DNA from 3 places in the Psychrobacillus sp. NPDC096426 genome. Region 2 is predicted to be linked to each of the others. Evidence: predicted binding sites of a transcription regulator. Region 2 holds the regulator's gene; each other region holds the start of a gene.
The links. The regulator Rex, encoded in region 2, represses fermentation and respiration genes when NADH is low (regulators of the CRP and FNR family bind a similar motif). The targets are predictions, from matches to a motif close to TTGTGAAATATTTCACAA.

Region 1: ACIQYS_RS13120 (AtpZ/AtpI family protein) is a predicted target of Rex. The motif match lies at 3,607-3,624, and genes of this name have one in related genera.
Region 3: ACIQYS_RS21715 (cytochrome c oxidase subunit 2A) is a predicted target of Rex. The motif match lies at 3,330-3,347, and genes of this name have one in related genera.

What each region holds. Positions count from the first base shown of each region.
Region 1 covers NZ_JBIWEX010000014.1:80,815-87,241, reverse strand. Annotated here, with positions in the region: gene rpiB (ribose 5-phosphate isomerase B) at 1-114, shown strand, start outside; gene ACIQYS_RS13135 (TIGR01440 family protein) at 134-679, shown strand; gene glyA (serine hydroxymethyltransferase) at 700-1,935, shown strand; gene upp (uracil phosphoribosyltransferase) at 2,872-3,501, shown strand; gene ACIQYS_RS13120 (AtpZ/AtpI family protein) at 3,767-3,985, shown strand; gene ACIQYS_RS13115 (ATP synthase subunit I) at 3,992-4,363, shown strand; gene atpB (F0F1 ATP synthase subunit A) at 4,393-5,103, shown strand; gene atpE (F0F1 ATP synthase subunit C) at 5,172-5,396, shown strand; gene atpF (F0F1 ATP synthase subunit B) at 5,531-6,052, shown strand; gene ACIQYS_RS13095 (F0F1 ATP synthase subunit delta) at 6,049-6,427, shown strand, end outside.
Region 2 covers NZ_JBIWEX010000010.1:84,208-90,634, forward strand. Annotated here, with positions in the region: gene ACIQYS_RS10575 (ABC-F family ATP-binding cassette domain-containing protein) at 80-2,014, opposite strand; gene ACIQYS_RS10580 (redox-sensing transcriptional repressor Rex) at 2,146-2,790, shown strand; gene ACIQYS_RS10585 (CPBP family intramembrane glutamic endopeptidase) at 2,823-3,536, opposite strand; gene groES (co-chaperone GroES) at 3,723-4,007, shown strand; gene groL (chaperonin GroEL) at 4,200-5,831, shown strand.
Region 3 covers NZ_JBIWEX010000042.1:13,290-19,716, forward strand. Annotated here, with positions in the region: gene ACIQYS_RS21695 (ATP-dependent DNA helicase) at 1-627, shown strand, start outside; gene ACIQYS_RS21700 (carboxypeptidase M32) at 643-2,142, shown strand; gene ACIQYS_RS21705 (hypothetical protein) at 2,519-2,647, opposite strand; gene ACIQYS_RS21710 (cupredoxin domain-containing protein) at 2,649-3,125, opposite strand; gene ACIQYS_RS21715 (cytochrome c oxidase subunit 2A) at 3,146-3,268, opposite strand; gene ACIQYS_RS21720 (chemotaxis protein CheX) at 3,495-3,947, opposite strand; gene ACIQYS_RS21725 (NUDIX hydrolase N-terminal domain-containing protein) at 4,508-5,089, shown strand; gene ACIQYS_RS21730 (GNAT family N-acetyltransferase) at 5,185-5,598, shown strand; gene ACIQYS_RS21735 (spore coat protein) at 5,658-5,945, opposite strand; gene ACIQYS_RS21740 (hypothetical protein) at 5,968-6,168, opposite strand; gene speD (adenosylmethionine decarboxylase) at 6,267-6,427, opposite strand, start outside.

The DNA.
Region 1 (6,427 bases), on a different contig from region 2:
CGAGTAATAGGACCAGGACTTGCACGAGAAATCGTTGCAACTTGGCTTGCACAAGATTTTGAAGGTGGACGACACACACGCCGAGTAGAAAAAATTACAGCACTAGAAAACTGAGGAAGAAGGGGATTTTCAGATGGAAGCAAAAGATTTGTGGAAAGAGCAAATAGAACAGCTTCTCCTAGAAGTGGAGCAGCAAATCGACTTTCATGAAGATGATCTTTTGGTTATAGGTTGTTCAACCTCAGAAATTATAGGTAAAAAAATTGGGACTGCCGGTGGTTTAGAAGTGGCAGAGGTTTTATATGGACCAATACAAGCATTTGCTTTGCGCAATAAAGTGCATATTGCTTTTCAAGGATGCGAGCATATTAACCGTGCCCTTACAATGGAAAGAAAAACGCAAAAGCTGTATCGATACTCGGAAGTTTCAGTTATTCCAGTTGTTCGTGCAGGTGGCTCCATGTCTGCTTATGCGTACACGAAATTCCAAGACCCAGTCGTAGTCGAGCATGTACAAGCACGTGCCGGCATTGATATAGGACAAACCCTTATTGGTATGCAGTTACAGCCTGTAGCTGTTCCAATTCGCGTGTCCACGAAACAAATTGGGGAAGCAGTCGTGACGATTGCCAACACACGTCCGAAACTAATTGGTGGAGAACGTGCATTTTACGGATGAGTTCAGAGGAGGAAATGAGAATGGAGAAAATTTTAGCACAAGATTCAGCGGTATACGAGGCAATACTTGCAGAGAAAAAACGTCAACAAACAAATATTGAGTTAATCGCATCTGAAAACTTCGTGTCCGAAGCAGTGATGGAAGCACAAGGTTCTGTTTTAACGAATAAATACGCAGAAGGCTATCCTGGTAAACGCTACTATGGTGGTTGTGAGCATGTCGACGTTGTAGAAAATATTGCTCGTGATCGTTTGAAAGAAATTTTCGGTGCAGAACATGCAAATGTGCAACCTCATTCAGGTTCACAGGCGAATATGGCTGTTTACATGACTGCATTACAACCAGGTGACACGATTTTAGGGATGAACTTGTCACATGGTGGGCATTTAACGCATGGTTCCCCTGTAAACTTTAGTGGTATCCAATATAACTTTATCGAGTATGGTGTTGATAAAGAAAACGAAACAATCGACTATGAAGATGTTCGTGCAAAAGCATTAGAACATAAACCGAAAATGATCGTTGCTGGTGCAAGTGCGTACTCACGTACAATCGACTTTGCTAAATTCCGTGAAATTGCGGATGAAATCGGAGCGTACCTATTTGTAGATATGGCGCATATCGCGGGGTTAGTAGCGGCAGGTCTTCATCCAAACCCAGTTCCACATGCTCATTTCGTTACGTCCACAACGCATAAAACATTGCGTGGACCACGTGGAGGGTTGATCTTAACAACAGAAGAATTCGCGAAGAAAATTGATAAAACAATTTTCCCTGGAATTCAAGGTGGTCCATTAATGCATGTTATCGCGGCAAAAGCAGTTGCATTTGGTGAAGCGCAACAACCAGAATTTAAAGAATACCAAGCGCAAGTAATCGCTAATGCTAAGACTTTAGCAGATAGTTTAGTAGCAGAAGGTCTGCGTATCGTATCAGGTGGTACAGATAATCATGTAATGCTAGTAGATGTTTCTGCAATTGATCTTACAGGTAAAGTTGCTGAGCATGTATTAGATGAAGTAGGAATTACAGTAAACAAAAATACAATCCCATATGAAACACAAAGTCCATTTATTACTTCTGGCGTCCGTTTAGGAACACCTGCTGTAACAACTCGTGGATTTAAAGAAGAGGAAATGAAAGAAATTGCATCCATCATTGCAAAACTATTGAAAAACCACGAAGACGCAGAAGTGATTCAAGAAGCAAAAGAACGTGTTGCAGCTTTAACAGAAAAATTCCCATTATATAATTAATAGAGTAATATAAAGACAAGCTACCTGTTGAAAAAAGAAGGTAGCTTGTTTTCATATTTTAGGAAACTATAAAATATATGGTTTGCAGATAACTTTCTGTCAACAACATAAGGTAATGCGTCATAAAAGCTCTAATAGGTACAGCTATGATTTTCGCTGCAGGCGGACGCTTTCCGCGGGGTGAGCGATGAGCCTTCACCGCCGCTTCGCGTACGTTGTGAAGTCTCATCTTTCTCACTTGATCCCGCCGGAGTCGCCGCCTTCCGCTTCAATCAATGGGAAATTCTTGCTAATTTGGCATCTACATTAATCAGAGATTTAAATTTATCAAGTCCACTACGCAATATTCATTAAACCTAATTAGAATATGCTGCCTCAAAATAAACGGATATTTACTAGAATAAAGTTCGTTTAATTCAACTATTTATTGGAATAACATCTTGTATTCATCGTTGTCTCACTCAAAGTAAACTTGTTGTTTTAAGAATTGGTAGCTTTCTTGCTAATTTAGTCGCTTTCCAAATAGAACTGATTGTTTTAAATAACTGATTGATTGATATTACCTATTTATTGGATTTTATTTTCAAGAAAATACTACATAAGATTGAATTTAAAAACAGTGACTCTGACTATCTAGCAATTTTCGTGGATTGGAGCGGAAGGGCGGCGGAAAGCGTCCGCCCTGCAGCGGAAATCCTGGTCGTAACTTCCTTAATGCATTATTCCTATAAAGCGCAAACTATCATTTGTGAGTAGTTAAAGAACACTTACACTGTGCTATTTCTACAATATAGACCAATCAACAATTAATTTTTACAAACCAATGACACCACAATGAATAGACGCAATATTAAGACATGGTATTAGTAGTATGTTTCCTGCGTTTTTTGTTATAATTAATAGAATTTGAAATAAAACCACGAAGGAGACAAAAATATGCCGAAAGTTTTCGTATTTGACCACCCACTTATTCAACACAAACTCACATATATCCGCAATATTGAGACGGGAACAAAAGAATTCCGCGAACTTGTGGATGAAGTGGCTACTCTAATGGCTTTTGAAATTACACGTGATCTGCCATTAGAAGAAACAGAAGTAAAAACACCAGTACAAACAACTAAATCTAAAGTGTTAGCTGGTAAGAAAATTGGAATCGTTCCAATTTTACGTGCTGGTATCGGGATGGTTGATGGTATTTTAAAATTAATCCCGGCTGCAAAAGTTGGACATGTTGGACTATACAGAGATCCAAAAACATTACAACCTGTAGAATATTACGTGAAGCTTCCAGCAGATGTTGCAGAACGTGATTTCATTTTAGTAGATCCTATGCTTGCAACAGGTGGTTCTGCAATCGAAGCAGTAAATTCACTTAAAACACGCGGAGCAACAAGCATTAAGTTTATGTGTTTAATCGCAGCTCCAGAAGGTGTAGAAGCATTACAAAAAGCCCATCCAGATGTAGATATATATATAGCTGCGCTTGATGAAAAGTTAAATGATCATGGTTATATCGTACCAGGTTTAGGAGACGCTGGTGACCGTTTATTCGGAACAAAGTAAATCCTGCCTTGAAAATGCTTGCTTGTGCATAAAAAACATCCGTTGACAAGCAAGCATTTTTCACAATTTTTTAAATTTGTCGATACTATGTCAAATAAGAAGTATTTGTGAAGTTTTTCACTGATACCAATTGACATAAAATTTCCCCTATTGTATGCTTACAAAGGATATAATGATAGGGGTTTCATGCTCGAAACACTTGTCGTAACAACTTTCTACTAGATTCACAGTTTTTACTTAATAAGGAAAACATGGGGATTTTTTTATGCGTCAGACAAGACGTCCGTTACAAGGGATAGCATTATATTCGGCGATTCTCTCACAGCTTGTAGGTTCTATATTAATAGGAATATTCACAGGAATGTGGATAGATAAAACATATGGAACCACTCCAGTTTTTTTAGTAATATGCTTACTACTAGGTCTTTTGACTTGTGTAACGGCGCTTATTACTACCATTCGAAAATATGATTCAGGAGACTAAAGAACAATGCTAGAAATGCAACGTATTTTTACGAAGCAAAAGAGATACATATTTTTTTTGCTCGCAGTATGTGCGCTAGGTTGGGGATTCACCCAATATTCGACAATTTTTGCAGGCTTAGCACTAGGTTCGTTATTTGGTCTGTATAATTTCTGGATTCTAACTCGTAGAATGGAGAAATTTGATCGTGTGTTATCAGGTGAAAAAGGACGAGCAGGTTTAGGTACAGCCTTCCGCTTTGGATCAGGTATTGCAGCAGTTGCAATTGCCCTTGCCCTTCCAGAGTATATTCATCTTATTAGCACGGTTATCGGTTTAATGATTCCCTATGTTCTGCTTGTTGTAGAACGTATTATGTTTCATGCAAGAAATCAGTAATGAGTATGTGAAAGAGAGGTGAATGAATCGTGGAACATAAAAATCCAGAATTTGTGTTTCTAGGGATGCATGGTAACTGGTCCAACATATTAATGCTTGCAGTTACTACACTCATCGTATTTTTGATCGCATACATTGCGACAAGAAACTTGAAACTGAAGCCAACTGGTATGCAAAACTTCATGGAGTGGATAATGGACTTCGTGAAAGGCATCATTAAAAGTAACTTCGACTGGCAAACTGGTGGACGATTCCATATTCTTGGAATTACATTAATCATGTTTATCGCTGTAGCGAACGTATTAGGACTTCCGTTTTCCATTTCGTATGATGGGGTGCTTTGGTGGAAATCCCCAACAGCAGATCCAACAGTAACAATGACATTAGCAGTAATGATTCTTTTATTAACGCACTATTACGGTATTAAAATGAAAGGTTCAAAAGAATATGGAAAAGACTTCTTGAAGCCGCTTCCATTCCTATTACCTTTAAAAATTATTGAAGAATTCGCAAATACGTTGACACTCGGTCTTCGTCTTTACGGTAACATCTACGCAGGGGAAGTTCTACTCGGACTACTTGCAGGATTAGCAACATCTGGCATTTTCGGCTTTGTTGGAGCAATTATTCCAGCAATGGCATGGCAAGGTTTCTCCTTATTTATAGGTGGAATCCAAGCGTTCATTTTCGTAATGTTAACGATGGTTTATATGTCGCACAAAGTGTCGACAGACCATTAATATAACTGCTTTAATTTTAAGCAGAAATAAATAAAAACAAAACAACATTCCAAGGAGGAAATTAAACAATGGTAGGTTCAGTTGGTCTTTTAGCAGCAGCTATAGCAATCGGTTTAGGTGCACTTGGTGCAGGTATTGGTAATGGTTTAATCGTTTCAAAAACAGTAGAAGGTATCGCTCGTCAACCAGAAGCACGTGGAGCTTTACAAACAGTTATGTTCATCGGGGTAGCATTAGTTGAGGCGATTCCAATCATCGCTGCAGTTATCGCGTTCATCGTATTAAACAAATAATAAACATAGACAAGTCTATATATAATGGCGGAAACTTATCCGCCATTCTCTTTATGAATTTAGAAAACAATGATGAAATGTTTACATTATAAAAGTAAGATCTCTTAATAGCGTTTGAAAGGAGTGAAACAATCGTGTCTTTTGATTACCTTATCCTTGGTGCTAGTGGCGCCGGGTTAAACATTTGGGATATCATCGCTACACTATTCTTCTTCTTATTACTTATGGCTCTTTTGAAGAAAGTAGCATGGGGTCCACTTATGGGGATTATGACTCAACGTGAAGAGTTGATCGCAAGTGAGATCGAAGCAGCTGAAAATAGCCGCGGGGAATCACAGCGTTTACTCGAAGAACAACGTGACTTACTTAAAGAAGCACGTACGGAAGCATTAGCGATTGTCGAAAATGCGAAGAAGCAAGGAGAAGCATCTCGTGAAGAAATTATTACGACTGCTCGTTCTGAAGCTGCGCGTTTAAAAGAATCTGCTATCCGTGAAATCGATACAGAAAAAGAAAGAGCGATTGCAGCGGTACGACAAGAAGTAGTTTCACTTTCTGTACTTGCAGCGTCGAAAGTTCTTGAAAAAGAAGTTTCGGAAGAAGATAATCGTGCGCTAATCGAGGCAACGATTGCGAAGGCAGGCGAAGTTAATTGAGTAATTCAACTGCAGCAAAACGATACGCAATCGCTTTATTCGAACTAGCACAACAAAAAAACGAACTTCCATCAGTAGAAAATGATTTACGTGAACTGAAACTTGTTTGGAACGGCAACCAAGAAGTGAAGACTTTATTCACTTCCCCGAAGCTATCTCTAGATAAGAAAAAGTCGTTAATTCGTGAAATTTTCAGTGATGCTAATCCGATCGTCATTCAAACGCTTTTAGTGTTGATTGATAAGAAAAGATTAGGCGAAGTATCTAGCATTATTACTGAATTTATGGCACTTTCGAACGAAGCACAAGGTATTGCTGACGCGAAAGTATATACAACTCGTGAGTTAACAGAAGAAGAGCGTGCAAACGTTTCAT
Region 2 (6,427 bases):
CTCTCTAAGAATGAAATTCTCGTCTATACCTTCTTCTGTAGTCTTAATGTAAAAAAGAGATTCCCCTATAGGAATCCCTTTACTTTGAAGCTGTTTCTTCTAATTGCTCTTGTAATTCCAGCCACTCATTCGACAGGTCGTCTTGTTTTGCTTTCCATTTATCTAGCTCCACTTGCAATTGTTGCACTGCTTCATGGTCTTGGAATATTGTTGGGTCGCAAAGTTTTTCTTCGATAGAAGCAATCTCGGAATCGACTGTTGGAATTTGTGCCTCTAGTTCGTCGAGTTGACGACGTAATTGACGTTCTTTCTTTTTCGCTTCTTTATCGATTGTAGAAGTATTTGTTTTCACAACAATCGTTTTCTCTACAACAGCATTTTCCCCTGCAAGCTCTTCTAGTTCTTCTTTCTTTTCCAAGTAGTAGTCATAATCACCTAAGAAAAGGGTCGCTTGATCGCTAGATAACTCAATCACTTTTGTTGCAATACGGTTAATAAAGTACCGGTCATGTGATACGAAAATGATCGTTCCTGGGAAGTCGAGTAACGCATTTTCAAGTACTTCTTTACTATCTAAATCTAAATGGTTTGTCGGCTCATCGAGTACAAGTGTATTTGCTTTTAGGAGCATTAATTTGGCTAGGGCAAGTCTTGCTTTCTCTCCGCCTGATAAGGTAGCAATTGTTTTTTGTACATCGTCGCCGCTAAATAGGAAGCGTCCTAAAACAGTTCGGACATCTCTTTCATTCATCAGTGGCCATTCATCCCATAGTTCTTGCAATGCGGTTTTATTGCCAGTAAGAGTAGCTTGTTCCTGATCGTAGTAACCAAATTGGACATTAGTTCCATACTGAATTTTTCCAGCGTTACTATCCAGTTGCTTCATCAGTGTTTTTAGTAGCGTGGATTTTCCGACGCCATTTGGACCGACAAGTGCAATACGATCTTGCTTATAAACAGAAAAAGAGATATTCGAGGAGACGGTTTTGTTTGGATACCCAACGGCAACTTCCTCCAGTCGTAATACGTCATTTCCGCTTGGACGATCGATGGTAAAACCGAACGTCGCTGATTTTTCGTCGCCATCTGGAGCATCCATCCAATCCGTTTTTTCAAGGACTTTTCGTCTCGATTGCGCCATTTTTGTCGTCGAAGCACGTGCTAGATTTTTGCTTACAAAGTCTTCTAATTTTGCTTTTTCTTCTTGTTGTTTTTCGTATTTCTTTTTGTCGAGCTCATAGTTTTTCGCTTTTTCATCTAAATAAGCACTATAATTTCCAACATATCTAGTTACATTATGGCGAGAAACTTCATATACAAAGTTCACGACTTGATCTAAAAAATATCGGTCATGGGAAACGATTAAAACGGCACCGTTATAGTTTTTTAAATAATTTTCTAAAAAGCTAAGTGTTTGGATGTCCAAATGGTTTGTTGGCTCATCAAGGATAAGTAAATCAGGCTTGCTGAGTAACATTTTCGCTAATGCCAGTCTCGTTTTTTGCCCTCCGGATAATGCTTGTACGGGCTTATCATAATCTTCTGGGAAAAACTGCATACCATGTAAGATGGAGCGGATATCCGATTCGAATCGATAACCTCCAGCTTCATTGAATGCAAGTTGTAATTCATCATAAGTTGCAGTTACACGTGCATAAGCTTCTGCGTCTTCATATATAGAAGGATCAGCCATTTGTGCTTCTAATGAACGTAGCTCTTTTTCGGAGTCGATTAAATCGCTAAAAATAGATATCATTTCATCCCATATGGATAGCTTCGATTCAAGTCCAGCATGTTGCTCTAAATAGCCTAGGCGAACTGTTTTTGGCATGATGATATCGCCAGAATCATATGACATTTCACCAGCAATTATTTTAAGTAAAGTAGACTTTCCAGCACCGTTTCGTCCGACGAGCGCAACACGATCTCGGTCTTGTACTTCTAACTTTACGTTCGTTAATATATCTTCTCCGTTAAAGGATTTTGTTACTTGATTGACTTGTAAAACAATCATGATAATTGGCACCTCAATTCTCTCCTTAGTGTAATAGATAGGGCCGAACGTTGCAACGCCCTAGCTTTACAAGTAAGGAAATGTCTAGTAATATAATAACGATTTGTACCAATGAAATAGGAGGGTTTTTCATGAAACCTGAACTTCCAAGAATTCCTCAAGCAACAACGAAAAGACTTCCGTTATATTATAGATTTATACAAAGTTTTCATAATGCAGGACATAAACGAGTTTCTTCCCAAGAACTAAGCGAAGCAATGAAAATAGATTCCGCAACGATTAGAAGAGATTTCTCTCATTTTGGAGCACTCGGTAAAAAAGGATACGGCTACGATGTTCCAACGCTTCTAGAATTTTTTCGAAAAACGCTCGACCAAGACGAAGCAGCACATGTAGCATTAATAGGTGTAGGTAGCTTAGGAACCGCATTTCTCAAATACAATTTCCAGAAAAATCATAATACTAAAATTGTAGTGGCCTTTGACACGAAAGCCCCAGTAGAAGGAATGATGAAAAGTGATATTCCGGTCTTTCATCCAAGTGTGATGGAAACGAAACTTGCGGAGTACGGGATTGAGTTAGTAATCGTTACAGTTCCAAGTCGCTCTGCACAAGAAGTTGCCGACCGATTAGTGAAAACCGATATTAAAGGCATTTTAAACTTTACGCCGGTGAGGCTATCAGTACCAGATACGATTCGAGTACATACGATTGATTTGTCTGTCGAGGTGCAAACGCTGATTTACTTGATACGAAATGAGCATACTGAAGAATGAACAAAGCCTTCCAATTGATGGAAGGCTTTTCTCTATTGCATTTGTGAATAGGCTTCGAAAAATTTTTTGATAGCATCGCCGTAAAACTGAGCGAGCACAACAAATCCATTCAAGAGCATGTGAGAAATGATCGATGCCATAATACGTTTTGTCTTGTAATAGATAAACGCGAATATAAACCCAGACACGGCATATAGTAGGATGTGCACGAACTCGAAGTGTATCACTGCAAAAGCAATTGCACTCACAAGCGCCGCTACAAAAAAGTTTGTTTTGGGCAATAATGAACCGAAAATGATGCGGCGGAAAATAATCTCTTCTAATATAGGTGCAAAAATAACGATAGAAAAAATGGCAAAAGGAACACTACGCGCAATTTCTATAAATTGCTCCGTATTTGCAGAGCCTGGTTCAATTCCAAACATTAGTTCCAGATTTGCCGCAACAATTTGACCGAAAAAAACTAGGAAAAAACCAATTATTCCCCAACCGATTACTTTACCAAGAGAAGCTTGCTGTCCTTTTAAAGGCCTTAAGAACGTATTATTTTTGCGAATAACGTGTAGTGTAAAGAAGGTGGCAATTCCCATGCTGATGAATATCCACCAACCGTAAGTGGTGAGCACTGGATCTTTCACATCCGTTGTTTGGATTAATTTATAAAGGAGGGGTACAAAAGCTGCTCCTGAAAGTTGCATCACACAGTAGATGATTAAAATGTATAATCCGGTTTTTTGCTGTTTCATTTGAAATGATTCCTCTCTATATTAACAATCTTCTTTTATTGTAAAGGAAAAGAGAGATAAAAGAAAAAGTTAGCCTTCTTACTTGCAAAATGTTCTGTTATTAATTATTATTATAAGTGTGTTAGCACTCAAAGAGTAAGAGTGCTAATAATATAAAATTCGACAAATTTAGGGAGGTTGTTTCACTTGTTAAGACCATTAGGTGATCGTATCGTAATCGAATTAATCGAAGTAGAAGAAAAAACAGCATTCGGCATCGTTCTTCCAGACTCTGCTAAAGAGAAACCACAGGAAGGGAAAGTTGTTGCTGTAAGTTCTGGACGAGTACTTGATAACGGCACTCGTGTAGAATTGGACGTAAAAGAAGGAGACCGCATTATCTTCTCTAAATATGCAGGTACAGAAGTAAAATACGAAGGCACTGAATATTTAATATTACGCGAAAGCGATGTTCTAGCAGTAATTGGCTAAATAGAAAAGCGCAAGCGCCTATGTTAGAGGAATACAGTCTAAGTTCGCGACATCGTGTCGCAACGACTGCATGACCTGCATCCTGCAGGCCTCCGACAGGAAAGGCGCTGGAGCTGGATCAATACTGAGTAAAAAAGTTTATATTTTCTTATCTAAAAAAATTCCAGACAAAACTTAGGAGGTAACTAAATCATGGCAAAAGAAATTAAGTTCAGTGAAGACGCTCGTAGTGCAATGCTACGTGGGGTGGATAAACTTGCAGACGCTGTAAAAGTAACGCTTGGACCAAAAGGACGTAACGTCGTTCTAGAGAAAAAATTCGGTTCACCACTTATTACAAATGACGGTGTAACAATTGCGAAAGATATCGAGCTTGATGATGCATTTGAAAACATGGGTGCAAAATTAGTTGCAGAAGTTGCATCGAAAACAAATGATATCGCTGGTGACGGTACTACAACAGCTACTGTTTTAGCACAATCAATGATTCGTGAAGGATTGAAAAACGTAACAGCTGGAGCAAACCCAGTTGGAATTCGTAAAGGAATTGACCTTGCAGTTGCAGCAGCAATTACAGAGTTAAAAACAATTTCTAAACCAATCGAAGGCAAAGAGTCTATCGCACAAGTTGCTGCAATCTCTTCTGGAGATTCTGAAGTTGGCGAATTGATCGCGGAAGCTATGGAACGCGTTGGAAACGACGGAGTTATTACAATCGAGGAGTCTAAAGGATTCACTACAGAGCTTGACGTAGTAGAAGGTATGCAGTTCGACCGTGGATACGCATCTCCTTATATGGTGACAGACTCAGATAAAATGGAAGCAATTTTGGACAATCCATATATTTTAATTACAGATAAAAAAATCTCTAGCATTCAAGAAATCCTTCCAGTGCTTGAGCAAGTTGTACAACAAGGGAAACCACTTTTACTAATCGCTGAGGATGTAGAAGGGGAAGCATTAGCTACTCTAGTTGTAAACAAATTACGCGGAACATTTAATGCTGTAGCGGTTAAAGCTCCAGGATTCGGAGATCGCCGTAAAGCAATGTTAGAAGATATCGCTATCCTAACTGGCGCTGAAGTAATTACAGAAGATTTAGGACTAGATTTAAAATCTACGGACATTACACAACTTGGACGAGCTTCTAAAGTGGTTGTAACAAAAGATAACACTACAGTTGTAGAAGGTAACGGAGAATCTGATCGCATCGCTAGCCGTGTAGGTCAAATCCGTGCGCAATTAGAAGAAACAACTTCTGAATTCGACAAAGAAAAATTACAAGAACGCCTAGCTAAACTTGCTGGTGGTGTTGCAGTAGTGAAAGTCGGAGCAGCAACAGAAACAGAACTAAAAGAACGCAAACTTCGCATTGAAGATGCTCTAAACGCAACTCGCGCAGCTGTGGAAGAAGGTATCGTATCTGGTGGTGGTACTGCACTAGTAAACGTATACAACAAAGTAGCAGAAGTTGCAGAGACACAAGAAGGCGACGTAGCAACTGGTCTAAAAATTGTCCTTCGTGCACTTGAAGAGCCAGTTCGTCAAATCGCTAACAACGCTGGTTTAGAAGGTTCAATCGTAGTGGACCGTCTAAAACGCGAAGAAATCGGTACTGGTTTCAACGCAGCTAACGGCGAATGGGTAAACATGATCGACGCTGGTATCGTAGACCCAACTAAAGTAACTCGTTCAGCACTTCAAAACGCTGCATCTGTAGCTGCACTATTCTTAACGACAGAAGCAGTAGTAGCAGATATCCCAGAACCAGCAGGCGGCGGAATGGGCATGCCTGATATGGGTGGCATGGGCGGCATGATGTGATAAAGCCGTCAATCCCTTGATATACAAGGGTTTGTATGTAAGTTGAAAGTGAAATGCTAACATTTTGCTAACATAGAGGATTATAATAGAGGCTTCTCATTAGTTGTGCAAACTTTTGGGAAGCTTCTTTTTTCATTTCTTTTGTAACGTGGAGATAGACATTTTTTGGTGATTTGATCATCTGAATGGCAAAAGTCTATCCATGATTTGTTCAAGTGCTACACCAGCCTCTGCTAGAAGTGATGTATGTGTATGGTCGTAAAGAGTGTTGGGTTAATTCGAGATATAAGTTTGCAAGAGCAAGTAGTATTGCCTTTCTCAATTGTGCCGTTTTAACTACGATAGATATCCCGGTTGCCGCTCTGTTTTAGCAAAGATGATATCTAGATTATTGTAAGTATCACTTAATTGTTGAATGGATTTCTCTTGATTTACTTTGTGAAATTTTAAAGCTTTTATAACATCTTCATCCAACAACTTGTCGTCTGGATTATTACGTTTTCTTCTGTAGAAATGTCCTTTCATTGAAAGCATTCTAAGCTTTATCCATAAGTCACAGGGACTTTGAGAAACGGCTAGAAAAATTATTCCATCAA
Region 3 (6,427 bases), on a different contig from region 2:
TCTGCTACATTATCGATTGCAAAAGATTTTACGTATATTGCAGATTCTTTAGGAATTGAAAAGTTTCAATCATTCTCTGTAGAATCACCATTCGACTATGATGAAGTGATGAAAATATATGCACATAAGACAACTCAAGAAGATAAAGTGAAGCAAGTCGATGCATTATTAGAAAATAAGCAGCAAACGTTAGTATTATTTAAATCCAAAGCAGCGATGGAGCAATTCCGTAACCGTGCGGCAGACTTAAATGGTATAGTATTTGAAGGGGATCGTGAGCTCTCGACTATTGTTAAAGATTTTCAAAATGGCGATTTTACAACACTCTGTTCATACCATCTATGGGAAGGGCTTGATTTGCCGCAAGAAGCTTTAACGAGAGTCATTATTTATGATTTGCCATTCCCATTAGCAGATCCATTATTTGATGCGAAACGATCTTTTTCGAATGATCCATTTGAAGAAGTGGAATTACCGTTTATGCTGTTAAGATTGCAGCAAGGAATCGGGCGTTTAATCCGTACTTCAAGTGATCATGGGGAAATTCATCTTCTATTAAATGAAGAAGAAGCAAGACTAGAAAGTCGATTTACTGGGATATTACCTACAACAATCGATAGTGTATAACAAGGGGGATTAGAAATGACAGGCGAACAGCAATTTTTAGATTATGTGAAAAAAATTGGTGCATACAACGAAGCATTAGGGGTTTTATATTGGGATATGCGCACTGGGGCACCGAAAAAAGGCATTGATCAACGTTCGGAAGTAGTAGGGGTACTTGCTACAGATGTGTTTAACTTATCTACTTCAGATGAACTAAAAGGTTTATTGGACGGGATAGAATCGACGCTTGAACATGCGGACATTGTTACGAAACGAACATACGAAGAAGTAAAGAAAGAATATGATTTAAGTAAGAAGATTCCAGCAGAAGAATATAAAAAGTTTGTCATTCTTCAATCTAAATCTGAATCAGTTTGGGAAGAAGCAAAAGCTACAAATGATTGGGAAATGTTCATGCCTTACCTAAAAGAAATGGTCGCAACATTAAAGCAGTTTGTTAACTATTGGGGAGTAAAAGATGATAATCCGTACAATGTGTTGTTAGACCAATATGAACCTGGAATGACAACAGATGTGTTAGACAAAGTATTTGGTGAGTTAAGAAGCCGAATTGTTCCATTATTAAAGAAAATTGCAGAATCTCCAAACCAACCAAAAACAGATTTCTTATATAAGCATTTTGATAAAAAACAACAAGAAGCGTTTAGCTTAGACGTACTTAAACAATTAGGGTATGACTTTGATGCTGGTAGACTAGACGAAACCGTACATCCGTTCGCGACAGGTTTAAATCGTGGGGACGTGCGCATTACAACAAAATACGATGAGTCTGATTTCCGTTCGGCCGTTTTTGGAACGATTCATGAATGCGGCCATGCGATTTACGAACAAAACGTTGGTGAAGAATTGACAGGCACTCCTTTAGCTAGTGGAGCTTCCATGGGGATTCATGAGTCTCAATCCCTATTTTATGAAAATTTTGTAGGGAGAAATCCGAAGTTTTGGGAGCAAAACTATGAAAAGCTTCAAAGCTATTCACCTGACCAATTCGGAGATGTTACGATGGAAGAATTTTTACGAGCTATCAATGAAGTAAAGCCATCGCTTATCCGAATCGAGGCAGATGAATTGACGTATGCGCTGCATATTATGATTCGCTATGAAATAGAAAAAGGCTTGTTCAATGGTGACTTACAAGTAGAAGAATTACCAGAAATTTGGAATGCAAAATATGAGGAATATCTAGGTGTTCATCCTAAAAATGATGCGGAAGGTATTTTACAAGATGTCCACTGGGCTGGAGCTAGCTTCGGTTATTTCCCATCGTATGCACTCGGATATATGTACGCTTCCCAATTTAAAGCAGCTATGTTAAAAGACATCCCTAATTTTGATGAACTATTTGAAAAAGGCAATCTTTCTCCAATAAAAGATTGGCTTACACAAAATGTACATCAATACGGAGCGTTGAAAAAACCGTTAGAAATATTGAAAGATGCTACAGGAGAAGGGCTTAACGGCAATTACCTTGCAGACTATCTGGAAGAAAAGTATACGAAAATCTATCAACTATAATCGTCTGTCACTTAAGTGGAATAAAGTTCGATTATAAAGTAACAACATAAATTGAAGTCATTAAAAAAATCCTTTGTGTTTTGAAAACACACAAGGATTTTTTTGATGACTTTTTTTCACAAGGTGTGGATCTTTTAAAAACACTCCTAACAAACATTCTAAAATACTTTCTGCTATAAATACAGATCGAGAAGCATCCATGCTATTTATATAGATGATTGAACAGCATTTTAACTGATCAATCATCTTTTTTTTATTTATTATTTTCTTGGAAATTGATGGAGTCTTGATATTTTGTTGTTAAACTCCTTTTATAAAGATGAAAAGGAGTTATTAGATATGAATGATGAGTATATTTTGCAAACTAGACAGATGACTAAAAAATACAGGAAAGTCCACCAATAGCTAATGCGATGAACGCAACGTAAATATGAGCAAGCGCTAGTTTGCCATCTTTTTTATCTACTTTAACTAAATCTTTTGTTCTTTCAGATATAGTTGTCATTTTACTCAACCACCTTTAGCATTGACATCATGGACGAATGTCCAACCCCGCAATATTCGTTACATAATATTAAATATTCTCCTGCTTTATCCACTGTTGTTACGTATTCTGAAACATAACCAGGTTCCAGAATCATATTAATATTTGTTCCCGCTGCCTGAAAACCGTGTACTACATCTTTGGTTGTTGCAATAAACTTAACAGTAGACCCAAGTGGAACTCCAATTTCAGGGGGATTATAATAAAAAGCAGATGCAACAAACACTACTTCATAGTCCCAATCCTTTCCTTCTACTTGATGGACACCCGGATTATTAAATGGTGCAATTTCATCCACGCGTTCAGGATCTACATATACTTTCGCACTTGGTGGATGGGAACCATAATGGAAAGCACTAAAACCAACAATAACTAAAAATAAAACGAGTGAACTAATTCCAAATGTTAACCACGATTTTTCATATTTATGAAAATGCATAATTTCGAATCTCCTCTAAATCAAAATCGATCAATAAATAAATAAAATACCATGAACCATGTAACTAATATAAATGCACCGAGAAAACCGACTGAATAAAGCGTACCTTTTAAATCTGGATCTTTCTCGCGTTTCTTCGACATTTTATACACCTCCAATATTTGTGTTGTATAGTTATATCATAAATACATTTTTTTATAGAAGATGTGATAAAACTCACACTAAAGAACCGATTATGTGAATTAAATGTGAAGAATAATACCATTCTATTAAATCAGATACTTTAACAATATGAACATAGAATATTCTGTTATTTATTTTTTCGACAAAAAAAGGACTTCCTAATAGAAAGTCCTTCTTCGTTAGTTGCTATTCGTCAATGGTTAAAATGATCGTTAAATCGCCAACTTCAGCAATTTGAACAGGTAATTTGAACGCGTGTTGAAATCCGAATAATCTAGTCGTCCCAACTATAACCGTAGGGGGAGTAATATCAATTTCCACTTCATTTGCAGCTACGGACGTACATAAGTTGCCGGCAACCATGTTACCTAATTCTCCAGTAAAAGATTCGAGCATCTCTCCTTCTAAAGGCATTCCGAACATCGTTGCGCCGATCTGGGAAAAGCAATTAGAAGTTGAATCTATTATAATCCTACCTTTAATATCACCAATAATTCCTATTAATACACCCATTTCTTTTTGCTCAAAAGGTTGTTCCATTAGCGAAGGGGACTTTATATCCATTGAAAGAGGGATAACAGATTTTAACGATTGTATAGTTCCATTTAATATAGTTTGTATATGCTTTGAAGCACTCATTTTTTCCCCTCCAAAATCGTATATATAGTTCAATTTTAACATGAAATATAGTAAAAAAGAATAGAATAATGTAGAAAGTAGTGAAATAATGTGTTATTGTGTAAATGAGAATGAATTTCAAATGCATTGGAGAGGACGATTTACATGCTAGCCTTATTCATTGTTTGTACTGTTATTTTATTTACTGGATTAACCGCCTATGTGTTACGTTCCATAGCACCACTACCAAAATAATTTATAAAAATAAGACGAAATTTACCATTGGTAGAAAACTTAAATATAATAAGGTAAACATTTTAACATCGTTCGCATAATCGGAACGGTGTTTTTGAGCGTTTTTTTTAGGAAATGGAGAAGGGGGAAGAAGGAATTATATTTATATTAGTGAATATATACAGTGTACGCTTTCATTATTTAAAGGAGTTGGAGATTATGTGTGGAACTAGTAAGTAGACATATAGAAAGAGATGAAACTTTATCAAAATATCGTGGGTTCTTTTTAGTAAGCAAGTTAATATCGATAAAAATGAAGACCATATCAATAAGAGGGAGGTTTATTAATGGAAAATAGACTAACGTTATTAGATCATGTTCGATCAATAGCTCAACTTGGGCTACAATATGCAAATAATCCGTATGATGTTGAAAGGTATGAGTCGTTACTAATATTGGCTAGTAAAGAATACTCCGAAATTAGCGATATTAAGGAAAGCATCATTGTAGAAAAATTTAAAAATGAGCTTGGGCATGTAACACCGAAGGTTGGGGTAAATGGTGTTATTTTTTCTGAAGATAGAAAGATGCTTTTAGAACGTAGGGCAGATGATGGAACATGGGGGATAATAGGTGGATGGTGTGAAGCAGGTGAAAGTCCACAAGAATCGTTAAAAAGAGAATTTATAGAAGAAACAGGGCTAAATGTTAAAGTAAACGAACTCATTGATATATTTACAAGAAAGCCTGGAGATTTTGGACAACCGCATACTTCTTACCATCCACTGTTTATTTGTGAAATATTAGATGGGACTTTGAAAACATCTTTTGAGAGCTTGGAAATTGGATTTTTTCATTTTAATGAAGTGAAAAATTGGCATGGAGACCATTATGATATGGCCAAAAAGGCATATGCAACTCTGAAGTAGGACGGTTGTAATATTGATGGGGTAATCATTGTGCGTTACGAATGTTAAAGTGAGTACATAAAATTCAAAGACGATGTTGAAGGAGTAATGAGACAATGGACTATAGAGTAATTGATGAATTGAATGAAAACCAATTAGTAGAATTACATAACTTATTTAAAAACGAATGGTGGACACATAAGCGACAACTTTCACAAATTAGGAAGTTGGTAGACAATAGTAGCGTCGTGGTTGGCTTGATAAATGATGAAACCGGAGAATTAATTGGGTTTGCAAGGGTGATTTCAGATACGCTTTATAGAGCTTTTATATTTGATGTTATTACGAAAGAGAATTACAGAAATAATGGTGTAGGTACAATTTTGATGAAAAGTATTCTGGCACATCCTCTTGTAAGGGATGTAGAAAGAGTAGAACTTTACTGTCCAGATAGACTAGTGCCATATTACGAAAAGTTTGGTTTTTCAACAGATGTAAATGGAAGTAATTTAATGAGATATAAGTCATAATCACTTTTAGTCAAAAGTAAAGCGTACATTCAATTGTACGCTCTAGGTATTCTCTAACATTAATCACCTGGATGCAGATTATTTTGCATAAGTTTCTGTACTTTTCCAATCTGCTCCTTAGATGCGAGCTCCGTTTTATACCAGCCCTTTTTGTCCATTATATCAAAAAGCCTATAATGATTGGAGCTCGCATTTTCAAAACATTGCACATAAATTTCTCGTAACTCCTTATGTGTTGTCTCTAACATGGTGTTACTAATGCTCCGACAGCGTCCCTTTTCCAGTTCTAGACAAAGTTGCAACATTTCCCGATCTGTTAAGCCACGATCTGCAATATTATTTGGCATATGAATCATCCTTTTGCTGTTATTAAATGTTATTTGTTCGGTTGAAGTATTGGGAGAGTTTTGCAATTTTTAATTGGTGTCCCTCTGCCATATCCTCAAGTGTTTTTCTTAGTTCCTGGTCCTTACATTGTGTAGCGCACCAGTTCATCGTTTTTGCGATAATCTCTTCTGCACGGATTTCATCCTCTATAAATGCCAATTCCTTCATGGTTAGGACGGTCATCTTATTTCACCTCGCAAACTATATAATGTAAAGTTAGTATTGTTTGAAAAGAGTTATTTTATCCTGATTGTTTTATAGACCGAAGAAGATTCCCAAGATTACTTTTCTTCTGCTCTCGTCATGTTTTTAGCGTAAAAAATCTCATCCATTTCTGTTTTTAATTTCCTTGTAATGATTATTTTTTCTTCCTCCGTTAACTCGTCTTCTTTGTAGCCGAATAAGTAGTTATTTAAATCAAACTTCTTTAGTTTACACTTTG